One region of the Streptomyces bullii genome, then DNA from elsewhere that is predicted to be linked to it. Evidence: riboswitches for the same ligand, from Rfam matches in the RefSeq annotation. Region 1 holds a riboswitch; each other region holds the start of a gene.
The links. Region 1 has a riboswitch for cyclic di-AMP ahead of ACFPZJ_RS31255 (transglycosylase SLT domain-containing protein). Riboswitches for the same ligand answer to the same signal wherever they lie in the genome.
Positions count from the first base shown of each region.

Region 2: another riboswitch for cyclic di-AMP. It lies ahead of ACFPZJ_RS06715 (C40 family peptidase); the one in region 1 lies ahead of ACFPZJ_RS31255 (transglycosylase SLT domain-containing protein).
Region 3: another riboswitch for cyclic di-AMP. It lies ahead of ACFPZJ_RS17495 (C40 family peptidase); the one in region 1 lies ahead of ACFPZJ_RS31255 (transglycosylase SLT domain-containing protein).

Region 1 is NZ_JBHSNY010000012.1:129,357-133,438, forward strand. It holds gene ACFPZJ_RS31250 (HAD family hydrolase) at 1-687, shown strand, start outside; gene ACFPZJ_RS31255 (transglycosylase SLT domain-containing protein) at 711-1,505, opposite strand; cyclic di-AMP (ydaO/yuaA leader) riboswitch at 1,509-1,666, opposite strand; gene ACFPZJ_RS31260 (polyprenyl synthetase family protein) at 2,231-3,241, shown strand; gene ACFPZJ_RS31265 (LolA family protein) at 3,548-4,082, shown strand, end outside.
Region 2 is NZ_JBHSNY010000002.1:572,548-576,629, reverse strand. It holds partial or broken gene ACFPZJ_RS06730 (LysR family transcriptional regulator) at 1-671, opposite strand, end outside; gene ACFPZJ_RS06725 (LysE family translocator) at 762-1,388, shown strand; gene ACFPZJ_RS06720 (DUF6328 family protein) at 1,321-1,917, opposite strand; gene ACFPZJ_RS06715 (C40 family peptidase) at 2,120-2,593, opposite strand; cyclic di-AMP (ydaO/yuaA leader) riboswitch at 2,597-2,790, opposite strand; gene ACFPZJ_RS06710 (hypothetical protein) at 3,141-3,449, opposite strand; gene ACFPZJ_RS06705 (ATP-dependent Clp protease proteolytic subunit) at 3,457-4,082, opposite strand, start outside.
Region 3 is NZ_JBHSNY010000005.1:648,868-652,949, reverse strand. It holds gene ACFPZJ_RS17500 (hypothetical protein) at 183-536, shown strand; gene ACFPZJ_RS17495 (C40 family peptidase) at 622-1,797, opposite strand; cyclic di-AMP (ydaO/yuaA leader) riboswitch at 1,806-1,978, opposite strand; gene pcrA (DNA helicase PcrA) at 2,314-4,082, shown strand, end outside.

The sequences.
Region 1 (4,082 bases):
GTCACAGGACGCCCCGCGCCGCGCGTGCGGCCGCTCCTGGACGACCTCGGCTGCGAGGGGCTCGCGGTGTGCGGGCAGGGCGCGCAGGTGTACGACGCCGGCGCGAACCGTCTGCTGTGGTCCGTCACCCTGGACCGGGAGCTGGCCGAGACCGCGCTGGAGAAGATCGAGGCCGAGGTGGGGCAGGTGTACGCGGCGGTCGACCAGGACGGGGTCGACGGGCTCACCCTCATCGAGCCCGGCTATCTGATGCCGCACCCGACGCTGCCCGCGCTGCGCGTGGAGCGGCGCGTGGACCTGTGGTGCGCGCCCATCAGCAAGGTGCTGCTGCGCCACCCCCACCTGTCCGACGACGAGTTGGCGGCGACGGCGCGTTCGGTGGTCGGGTCCCTGGCGACGGTCACCATGTCGGGGCCGGGCACCGTCGAGCTCCAGCCGTGCGGCGTCACCAAGGCGACCGGTCTGGCGCTGGCCGCCGAACACCTGGGGCTGAGCCCGGAGCGGACCATCGCCTTCGGTGACATGCCCAACGACATCCCCCTGTTCGACTGGGCCGCCCACGGCGTCGCCATGGCCAACGCCCACCCCGAACTCAAGGCGGTCGCCGACGAGATCACCCTGTCGAACGAGGACGACGGCATCGCCGTCGTCCTCGAGCGACTGTTCCCCGACGCGCGGGGCCGGTGAGGCGTGCGGCCCGGGGGCGCGGCCTAGTAGGGGCCGTTGACGTTGTCGATCGATCCGTACCGCTGGGCCGCGTAGTTGCAGGCGGCCGTGATGTTGGCGACCGGGTCGTACGGGTCCCAGGACGTGCCCTCCACGTGGTACGCCTGGAAGGTCGGGTCGATCACCTGCAGCAGGCCCTTGGACGGGGTGCCGGCGGCGGCGTTGGAGTCCCAGTTGTTGATGGCCAGGGGGTTGCCGGACGACTCGCGCATGATGTTGCGGTAGATGCCGTCGTAGGTTCCCGGAATTCCCTTTTGCGCCATGATGTCCAGCGCTTCACGGATCCAGCCGTCGAGGTTGTCGGCGTAGGTCTTCACCGAGGCCGTGGTGGCCTGGGCGACGGATCCGGCGGCCTGCGTGGCGGACTTGGCGGGCTTGGCGGCGACGGCCGGCTTGGCGGTGTCCGCCTTGGTGCCGGCGTTCGCCTCGGCCGTCCTGACCTTCAGTTCGAGGCCCGGGTGGATGACCCTCGGGTCGTCGCCGACGGCCTTGCGGTTGTCCTTGTAGAGCTGACGCCATCCGCCGTTCACGTCGTACTCGTCGGCGATCCGGTAGAGCGTGTCGCCCTTCACCACGGTGTAGGTGAGGGACTTGGGCGCCTTGGCCGCCTGGGGCGCGGACTGCGCGGCGGCGGGCGCGGTCTGGGCCGGCTGGACGGCGTGCGCGGCGGTGGCGCCCAGCAGGGGGAGCGCGAGGGCCACGCCGCCGGTGCCGGCGGCCAGGACACCTCGGGTGAGCGGATTGATTCTGACGCGGCGGTGCTTACCTCGTCCGAGCATGGTGATGTTCCTCTCCGACGCCTGCGAGGTGAGCTGTCGGGTTCGGGCGGGAGGTGCCCGGCCGCGGGCGCGGCTTCACCCCGAGCCGTACCGGCGCGACGCACCGGTACGGCGACTTACCTGGGTCCCCCGCTCCTGCCGTGCGTGAGTGAAGTGGTCGTCGGTGGCACGGGCGGCGGCAGGATTCGGCGTCCGCCCGGCAGGCCCGGAACGTATGCGAGAGCACATGCCGGGAACAAGTGCCGATGTCACAGCTCAAGCTGGTTGATCTTGCTGTGGGGGATTTGGGGTGCTTGATCCTTTGCGGTCGCCACGTTCAACTGGCGTGTCCGCGAAGGTGAAACGGCGGTGTGCCGTGTGATGACGCGCGTGAGGCGTGAGTGACTTACTTCACTGCGCGCGAGCCCGGAGGGCATTCTCCATCTACTGGAATTCGCTTGCCATTTGCGGCAAATCGGGCGGGGTGAGTGGAGATGCGTGCGCGGTGAGAGGGGGTTCGCGGCACCGGCCCGGGACGTGGTGCGATACTTACTGGAAAGTCGATAAATGTCTGTTCTTATCGACTGATCAAAAACATAACGGGCGTGATCCGATACCGCCCGTCCTGTAACAGTGGGCGCTGGCGGTGATCGAAACGTGACCGGATACGCTGACTTGAGTGATGGCAGCGACCTATCGACAAACCGTGTAACCGCCAGTAGACACCAGCAGACAGGAGACCCCTCGTGACCGTCGTCGGGCCGTTCGGGCTGAGCGTGCGGGACCAGGCTCTGGAAGCCGATGTCCAGGCCGGATTGGCGGCTGTCGAGGAAGGGCTGCTCGAAGCCACCAAGAGCGAGGTGCCCTTCATCACGGAGGCCGCCCAGCATCTGGTGCGGGCCGGTGGCAAGCGCTTCCGGCCGCTGCTCGTGATGCTCGCCGCGCGGTTCGGTGATCCGTACGCGCCCGGCATCGTGCCCTCGGCGGTGGTCGTGGAGCTGACCCACCTGGCCACGCTCTACCACGACGACGTGATGGACGAGGCGGCCGTACGCCGCGGGGTGCCCAGCGCGAACACCCGCTGGGGCAACTCCGTCGCGGTGCTCACCGGCGACTTCCTCTTCGCGCGGGCCTCGCAGATCCTGGCCGACCTGGGGCCGGAGGCGGTGCGGGTGCAGGCCGTGGCCTTCGAGCGGCTGGTCACGGGCCAGATCCTGGAGACGGCGGGGCCGCAGGACGGGCGTGACCCGGTCGACCACTACCTGGACGTGCTGGGCGGCAAGACCGGCTCGCTGGTGGCGGTGTCGTGCCGGTTCGGCGCGATGATGTCCGGCGCCGACGAGACGGTCGTGGACGTGCTCACCCAGTACGGCGAGCGGCTCGGCGTCGCCTTCCAGCTGGCGGACGACGTCCTGGACATCGCCTCCGACTCCCACGAGTCCGGCAAGACGCCGGGCACGGACCTCAGGGAGGGCATCGCGACCCTCCCGGTGCTGCGGCTGCGGGAGCGGGCGGCCCGGCTGGGGCTGGCCGAGGACGTCGCGCTGTGCGAGCTGCTGGACTCCGACCTCACCGACGACGAGCGCCACGCCGAGGCCCTTCGCCGGCTGCGGGCCCACCCGGCCCTGGACCAGGCGCGCCGGGACACCGTGCGGTACGCGGAGGAGGCCCGGGCCGCACTGGCTCCCCTGCGCGACGGCGCGGCGAAGGCGGCCCTGATGGAACTGTGCGACGCGGTGGTGCACCGCGCGGGATAGCCCCCGCCCGGTCGCCGTGCCCGTGACGGGGCCTTCGGCGTCGCTCCGCCGTCCGTCGACCTGGCGGCGTCGTCCGCACGACCCCTACGGGTCGGGGGAGGCGCCGCCGCGCCATGTCATACCGCAGCAGTACACGGAGTTGAGTCCGGGGGCTGACGAATCCGGTCGGCCGATTTGGTCAGATGGAAACCACGGACATCACCACAACTCACCGATTCGGGTGAGAATGGCGGCTCGACGGAGAACCGGTGCGGGGACGCGAGGCATCGACGGAAAGCCGCCGCCGACAACGGAGGTAGGGCACACATGGCACCGTACGCATCCGACGACAACACGACCGCCGGGGAGGCCGACGACCCGCGAGGGGGCCGGCGCAAGGCCGCGCGGTACGTGGTCCCGGTGGCGGTGATGGGGGTGGCGGCCGCGACGATCGGGCTCGTCCCCGCGCTCGCCGACTCCGGCGACCCCGACCTGCCCGAGATCACCGCCGAGCAGCTCATAGAGAAGATCGCCGAGTCGGACGTGCAGCAGCTGTCCGGCACGGTGAAGATCACCACGGATCTCGGCCTGCCGGACCTCGGCGGCCTGGAGAGCGGCCTGATGTCCGGCGCGGCCCGGCACGGCGACGACGGGGGCTCCTCCGCCGACCCGTCGGCCAAGCTCATGGAACTCGCCTCCGGCACGCACACCCTGCGCGTCGCGGCCGACGGCCCCGACCGGCAGAAGCTGTCGCTGCTGGAGAACGCCGCCGAGTACAGCGTGATCCACAACGGCAAGGACGTATGGGGCTACGACAGCGCGTCCAACGAGGTCTACCACGGCACGGCCGCCGGCAGTGGAG
Region 2 (4,082 bases), on a different contig from region 1:
CGACGGGGCGGCCCCGGCCCGGGCCAGCGCCGTCTCGACGCCCTGCCGGGCGGGATGGTCCGGTGCCATGCTGATCAGCGGCTGCCCGGCGAGCTCCGCCAGAGGCAGCCGGGACGTACCGCCGGTGAGGACATGACCGGGGGCGGTCACCAGCACCAGTTCCTCGACCAGCACGGGTTCCGCGCGCACGGTGGCGGGAAGCGGGGCCGGATCGGCGGTTGGTACGTGTGCGTCAGCGCCAGGTCGATCTCGCCGGCGGCGACCGCGGCGATGCCGGCCGGCGGTTCGTAGTCGGCGACGGTGAGTGCCACGTCCGGATGCGCCCGGCGGAACGCGCTGAGCACCGGCGGCAGCAGGTGGATGCCCGCCGTCTGGAAGGTGCCGAGCCGGAGGGTGCCGCCCGTGAGGCCGGTCAGCCGTGCCAGTTCGTGCCGGGCCCGCTCCAGTTCGTCCAGCACCCGCCGGGCCCGTGTCACCAGCAGTTCGCCCGCGCCCGTCAGCCGCGTCCCTCTGTGGTGGCGGACCAGCAGGGCCGTGCCCGCCTCCCGTTCCAGCTTGGCCAGTTGCTGGGAGAGCGCGGGCGGAGTGTAGCCGAGGCGTTCGGCGGCCCGGGTGATCGAGCCGGCCTCGGCGACGGCGACCAGCGCGGCCAGTCGGGTCGGGTCGTACATGCCGGACCTCCGCAGCCCAAAGAATCGCTTAAGGGCTGGGCAGCATATTCGACATACCTTCTGAAGGCCGGGTCCCGGCAGGCTGGGCGCATGGACGCACAGCTCATCACGTTCACGGGTGTCGCGGCGGGCATGATCGCGATGCCGGGCGCCGACTTCACCGTGGTCGTGCGCAACGCCCTGGTCTCCCGTCGGGCCGGCGTCGCGTGCGCGCTCGGCATCGCGGCCGGGCTGCTCGTGCACACGGCGCTGGCGGTGGCGGGGGTCGCTGCGGTGCTGACGGCCGTGCCGGCGCTCTTCCACGCGCTCCGACTGCTGGGCGGCGCCTATGTCCTGTACCTGGGCGTACGAACCCTGTGGTCACTGCGGCGGCCGCGGACCGGGGCCGTTCAGGACGACGGCGGGTCCGCGGCACGGCCCCTGCGGCAGGGCTTCGTGACGAACGCCCTCAACCCCAAGGCCCCGATCACGTTCCTCAGCCTGCTGCCGCAGTTCGTGCCGGCGGGCAGTCCCGCCGTGCCCCGGACGCTGCTGCTCGCGCTGATCGTGGTCGTACTCGCCCTGGTGTGGTTCCCCGTGGTGGCGCTGCTGGTGGACCGCCTCGGCCGGTGGCTGCGCGGCCCGCGGGCCGGACGGGTCGTCGAAGGCGTCACCGGTACCGCACTGACGGTTCTCGGCGCGGCTCTCCTCCTCGAACCGACGGCCGGGGCAGCCTGACGGTGCTGTGCGCCGGTTCGGTGTCCTGCTCGCTCTCGCGCCCCTCCTCGCCCAGGCCCGCGCGTCGTACGAGCCGGGGGAGCAGTCCCCACAGGCCGACACAGACCAGGAAGGTCGCCGCACCCGCGGCGAGGCCGCCGGCCCGGCCGGTCGTCACATCCACGACCAGCATGACCGAGCCGCTGAAGGCGAACACCAGCACGGCCAGACCGACGGTGGCCAGCCGCGAGGAGACCTGCACGATGCGCGGCTTGGCGCCCTGCTGGAACAGCGAGCGGTGCAGCGCGGCCGGCGCGGTGAAGAGCGCCGCGGCGAGGACGGCCAGCAGGAGAGCCGTGACGTAGGTGGCGCGCTGGACCGTGTCGAGTTCTCCGAAGCGGGAGGTGAAGGCCAGCGACAGCAGGAAGGCGAAGAGGATCTGTACGCCCGTCTGGGTGACGCGCAGTTCCTGGAGGAGTTCGACGAAGTTGCGGTCGGCTCTCTCCAGCGGCGTCTCGTTGCGTGCGGTGCAGGGACGGTGCTCGGCCATGCGGTGACGGGTAACCACTTGAGCCCGTGTCACGCCCGTGCGCCGTCGTGCCGTGCGGGCCGTCGTGCCCGTGGAGCGTCACGCCCGGGCGGGGCCGTCATGCCCCGGGTGGGGCGGTCATGCCCCGGGCGGGCCGTCGTGCCCCGTGCGGGCGGCGGCACCCCGATGTGCTGCCGCCCGCACGGATCAGTCGATCAGTGGATCACTTCACCCGGCCGTACCAGACGCTCTTGGTCCAGATCTTCTGCAGCCGCACCACGTCCCCGGACTTGGGTGCGTGCCAGATCCTGCCTTTACCCGCGTAGATGCCGACGTGGTAGACGTTGCGGCCCGAGTGGAAGAACACCAGGTCCCCGGCCTTGCGGTTCGTCGAGGAGATGTGGCGCGTCTTGTTGTACTGCTGGGCCGCCGTGCGCGGCAGCTTCTTGCCTGCCTTCTTGAACGAGTAGAGCGTGAGCCCCGAGCAGTCGAACCTGTGCGGTCCGGTGGCGCCCCACTTGTAGGGCGAGCCCTTCTTCGAGGCCGCGACCTGAAGTGCCTTCGTCGCGGGCGAGGCGGCCTGGGCCTCCGAGGTGAAGCCGGGGGCCACGATCGAGCCGCCCACGGCGGCGATGGTCAGGGCCGAGGCCGTACCGGCCCGGGCCATGAGCGACGGGACACGATTGAGCGCAGTCATGCGCAACCCTTCGTCAGCCGCCTGTGAAGGATGACCTGTCGGATTCGGGCTGGCGAAGTTGCCCGGCCGCGAGCGAGCTCGCGGCTTCACCCCAAGGACTGCTCGGAACTGACGCTCCGGCGGCCCGTCATGCTTGGGTCCTCCACTCCTGCCGATCCACTCCTGTCGACCGGTCATCCGGGCGGCGGCAGGACTCGGCGTCCGCCCGGACCGCCCCGCCGCGGTGGCGGGGGCTTGTCGTCAGACAGGGATCTTCACCCATGGATGTCGGAAAATCCCAACGCAACCGGGGATTTGTGTTGTTACTCACCACTCACCCGTTCGGGTGGACACCCTCGTGTTCGAGTCACCGTCCAGAGACTCGGGGAGCCTCGGACCAGCGACGGAATACCCCGTTCCGTCCCCGGGTCAGGCGGGGTGCGCAAGCCCGGAGGGCCGAAAAAAGTAGCTAGGGATACTCCCAAAGGGGGTACGCCGTTCAGCCCGTTTCGTCTCGGGTCCGGACGCGACGTCCACGGGACGGGCGTCCGGACCCGGTGGGGGACCGTCAGATTCCGGACTCCGGGGGGAGGGTGACGCGCGCGGTGCGCCGCTCGCCGTCCAGCACCCGCAGTGCCCGGGCCAGCGTGGCGGCGTGCAGTTCGCTCTCGCCGCGCTGGTGCATCACGGCCAGGGCGTCGCGCAGGGCGACCGCCTTCGTGACCAGCGCCTGTGCGGCCCGCAGTCCGCGGTAGGTGTCACCGGGCAGCGCCGGGTTGATGCGGCCGAGCAGGTCGACCACGTCGAGGTAACGATCGATCAACTCCGCCTCGGCGCGCGTCAGGGCGGGCAGGGGCGGCAGTTCCGGTGGCAGCATCGGCGGCTCACTTCGCGGCGGGGCCGGGCTGCGCGCCCTTGCGGCTGGGGACGACCCGGTCGGCCAGGCCGTACTCGACCGCTTCCTCGGCGTCGAGGATCCTGTCCCGCTCGATGTCTGCCCTGACCTGCTCGCGCGTCCGGCCCGTATGGCGCGCGAGCAGGTCCTCCATCCGGGCCCGAACGCGCGTCAGCTCGTCGGCCTGGATCGCCAGATCGCTCGCCTGCCCGCGCACCGGTTCGGGCAGCCGGGGCTGATGGAGCACCAGGCGGGCGCCAGGCAGTACGAATCGCTTGCCAGGGGTGCCCGCCGCCAGCAGCACGGAGGCGGCCGCGCCGGCCTGGCCCAGGCAGATCGTCTCCACGTCGCAGGTGACGTACCGCATCGTGTCGTAGATCGCCGCCATCGCGTGGAACGAGCCGCCGGGGGAGTTGACGTACAGCGAGATGTCCCGGTCGGGGGCCTGGTGTTCGAGGTGCATGAACTGGGCCATCACGTCGTTCGCCGACGTCTCGTCGATCTGCGTGCCGAGGAAGACGATCCGCTCCTCCATCAGCTTCGAGTACGGATCCATCGTCCGTTGCCCGGAGCCCGTGCGCTCCGTGAACTCCGGCAGGACGTGACGGGCGGACG
Region 3 (4,082 bases), on a different contig from region 1:
AAGGTGACCGTGTGCGACCGTGATCCCGTCCTGGCGCCGTCGACTTCACTCAGAGCGATGACCGATGTCCGGGAAGCCCGGCGGCCGAGTGCGGCGGAGTGCTACGGGGTGCATATATGCGCCCGCTGGGAGTGCCGGGCCGGTGCGGGCCGGGCACGGGGCCGTGATTAGGCTCCGGCCTCATGGACGTACTCATCCACCTCTTCGTCGGCCTGCACATCGTCGGCATCGCCGCGCTCCTCGGCGGCTTCCTCACGCAGATGAAGGCGATGGGCGAGGGCACCGCCCGCTTCAGTCCCGCGATGCTGCACGGCGCGCTGACGATGCTGGTCACCGGAGTGATCCTGGTCGGTCTCAACCAGGCCGACGACCAGTCCGTCGACAACATCAAGATCGGCGTGAAGCTGGCGCTGCTGATCGTGATCCTCGGGCTCGTCTACGTGAAGCGGGACGAGGAGAGGGCGGACAAGCGGCTGTTCGGCCTGGTGGGCCTGCTGACCACGGCGAACGTCTTCATCGCCGTGCTGTGGACCTGACCGCCTGGGGCCTGTCCGCTCCAGACGACAGGCCCCCGCGACAGGCCCCGGTCCCGCCGTCCCTCCCGGTGCCACCGCCCGGGGCTCAGGCCGGTCGCACCACGCTGTGGATCGACGACTCGCCGTCGTAGTAGACCGACTCCTCGCGGACGTACGTGCCGGGCTTGGGGGCGTGGATCATCATGCCGTTGCCGATGTAGAGCCCGACGTGGGTGATGTCGTCGTAGAAGAAGACGAGGTCGCCCGGCTGGGCCTGGGACAGGGGGACCGTCGTGCCGGCGTCGACCTGGTCGTAGGTGGTGCGCGGCAGGTCCACGCCCGCGGCCTTCCAGGCGGCCTGGGTCAGGCCGGAGCAGTCGTAGGAGTCGGGGCCGGTGGCGCCCCACACGTACGGCTTGCCGATCTGCGCGCGGGCGAAGGCGAGCGCCTTCTCGGCCTTGGTGGCGTACGAGGAGTCGGTCGAGGGGGAGGACGGCGCCGACGGCGAGGCTGAGGGCGAGGAGGTTCCCGACGAGCCGCTCTCCTGCTGCTGGGCGGCCTCCCGGGCCTGCTGCTCCGCCTGCTGCCGGGCGAGTTCGGCGGCCTCGCGGGCGGCCTCCTCCTGCTTCTCCTTCTCGATCGCCGCGAGCCGTGCCTTCTCCTCGGCGGTCAGCTTCGACAGCAGCTCGCGCGCCTCGGCGAGCTTCCGCTGCACGGTGGCCTTGGCCGTCTTCAAGTCGCTCTGCGACTCGGTGAGCGTCTCCAGGCTCTCGGCGGCCTCCTGACGCTTCCTCACCGTCTCGGACTGCTGCGCGACGTAGTCGTCGACGGCGTCCTTCTGACGGCCGGTCAGCCGGCTCATCAGCTGGGTCTGGTCGAAGTAGTCCTGCGGGGAGTCGGCGAGCAGGAACGTCGCGGTGTCCGGGGCGCCGGCGCCGGTCCGGTACTGGGCGGCGGCGAAGGAACCCAGCTCCCGCCGCGCCTCGTTGAGCTTCTCGGTGCGCTGGGCCACGTCGTCGAGGAGGGTGCCGACGCGCTTGCGCTGCTTCGCGGTCCTCTCCTTGGCCGCGTTGTACTTCTCGGTCGCCGACTCCGCCTGGCGGTAGAGGTCGTCGACCTTCTTCTCGACCTCTTCCAGGCTCGGCTTGTCGTCGGCCGAGGGGGTGGCGTCGGCCGTCTGGGACAGCAGGGCCACCGAGGTGAGGGCGGCGGTGGCCAGGGCGGGGGTGCGTATGCCTGCTACGCGCGTACCGGCAGGACGCGACTTGCGGTGCGACGCCAAGGGAGGCGACTCCTTCCGTGTTCCGCCTACCGGGTTAGCTGTCGGGTTCGGGCGGGTGCTTCGGAAGGTTTGCCCTACGGCCGGTCCCCGAAGGGAGGCGGGCCGATTCACCCCAAACGTCTCGGTTGGGTCCCCGGCTCCAGGTGCAACGGCGGCACACCGGACTCGGCGGAGGCCGCGCGGCCCGGCGACGTTCGCCGGTGGGGGTCGTGCGGCCCGACCGCACGGTAGCCAACTCGTGTGGCTTGTGTGAAGGTTGATGGGTGATATGCCCGATACATTTTCGTGACCCTGCCTTGATGGTCACGGATCGTGGTCGCCTCGGTGCGGTGTGCGCCCGGCCGGGACCTGCGTGCGGGCGGCCCGGGGTGCCGGGCACCGGCCCCGGGGTCGGCCCGCCGGGTGACCGTGGGTGACGGGGATCTCCCGGCCGGTGAGGGGCCGGGCGGGAGGTGCGGCCCCGAGTTCCCAGGGTGGCGGCGGGCTGTCGGTGCGGCGCCCTAGACTCGGAGAGCGATGAGCAGCCTCTTTGACGACAGCTTCCTGGCGGACCTCCAGGCCCCGCGGGGCCACGGGGCAGAACCCCCGCCTCCGCCCGAGGACGATCACGTACCGGAGCCGATCCCGGACGATCTGTTCGGCGGGAAGTTCGACGTGCCGCCGGACCGGGACGCGCACTACCGGGACGGTGCCGCCCGCCCGGTGGTGGACTCCGCCGCGCTCCTGGAGGGGCTCAACGACAACCAGCGCGCCGCCGTCGTGCACTCCGGCTCCCCGCTGCTCATCGTGGCCGGCGCCGGTTCCGGCAAGACCCGCGTGCTCACGCACCGCATCGCCTACCTGCTGGCCGAGCGGCACGTCCACCCGGGCCAGATCCTCGCGATCACCTTCACGAACAAGGCCGCGGGCGAGATGAAGGAGCGCGTCGAGCAGCTCGTCGGCCCGCGCGCGAACGCCATGTGGGTCATGACCTTCCACAGCGCGTGCGTGCGCATCCTGCGGCGGGAGAGCAAGAAGCTCGGCTTCACCTCGTCGTTCTCGATCTACGACGCCGCCGACTCCAAGCGCCTGATGGCGCTGGTCTGCCGCGACCTGGACCTCGACCCCAAGCGCTTCCCGCCGAAGTCCTTCAGCGCCAAGATCAGCAACCTGAAGAACGAGCTGATCGACGAGGAGGACTTCGCCGCCCAGGCCACCGACGGCTTCGAGAAGACCCTCGCCCAGGCCTACGCCCTGTACCAGTCGCGGCTGCGCGAGGCGAACGCCCTCGACTTCGACGACCTGATCATGACGACGGTCAACCTGCTGCGCGCCTTCCCGGACGTCGCCGAGCACTACCGCCGCCGCTTCCGCCACGTGCTCGTCGACGAGTACCAGGACACCAACCACGCCCAGTACGCCCTCGTACGCGAGCTCGTCGGTACCTCCGAGCACCCCGTCGACGTACCGCCCAGCGAGGACGACCTGCCGCCCGCCGAACTGTGCGTCGTGGGCGACGCCGACCAGTCGATCTACGCCTTCCGCGGCGCGACGATCCGCAACATCCTCCAGTTCGAGGAGGACTACCCGGACGCGACGACGATCCTGCTGGAGCAGAACTACCGCTCCACCCAGACCATCCTGAGCGCGGCCAACGCGGTCATCGAGCGCAACGAGTCCCGCCGTCCCAAGAACCTGTGGACCAACGCGGGCGCGGGCTCCCTGATCACCGGCTACGTCGCCGACACCGAGCACGACGAGGCGCAGTTCGTCGCCGACGAGATAGACCGCCTCACGGACGCGGGCGAGGCGAAGGCAGGCGACGTCGCCGTCTTCTACCGCACCAACGCCCAGTCCCGTGTCTTCGAAGAGGTCTTCATCCGCGTCGGCCTGCCCTACAAGGTCGTCGGCGGCGTCCGCTTCTACGAGCGCAAGGAGGTCCGGGACGTCCTGGCCTACCTGCGGGTGCTCGCCAACCCGGAGGACTCGGTGCCGCTGCGCCGCATCCTCAACGTGCCCAAGCGGGGCATCGGCGACCGCGCGGAGGCCATGATCGACGCCCTCGCCCAGCGCGAGAAGATCAGCTTCCCGCAGGCGCTGCGCCGCGTCGACGAGGCGTACGGCATGGCGGCCCGCTCGGCGAACGCCGTGAAGCGGTTCAACACGCTGATGGAGGAGCTGCGCACCATCGTCGAGTCCGGCGCGGGCCCGGCGACCATCCTGGAGGCGGTGCTGGAACGCACCGGCTACCTCGCCGAGTTGCAGGCCTCCACCGACCCGCAGGACGAGACCCGGATCGAGAACCT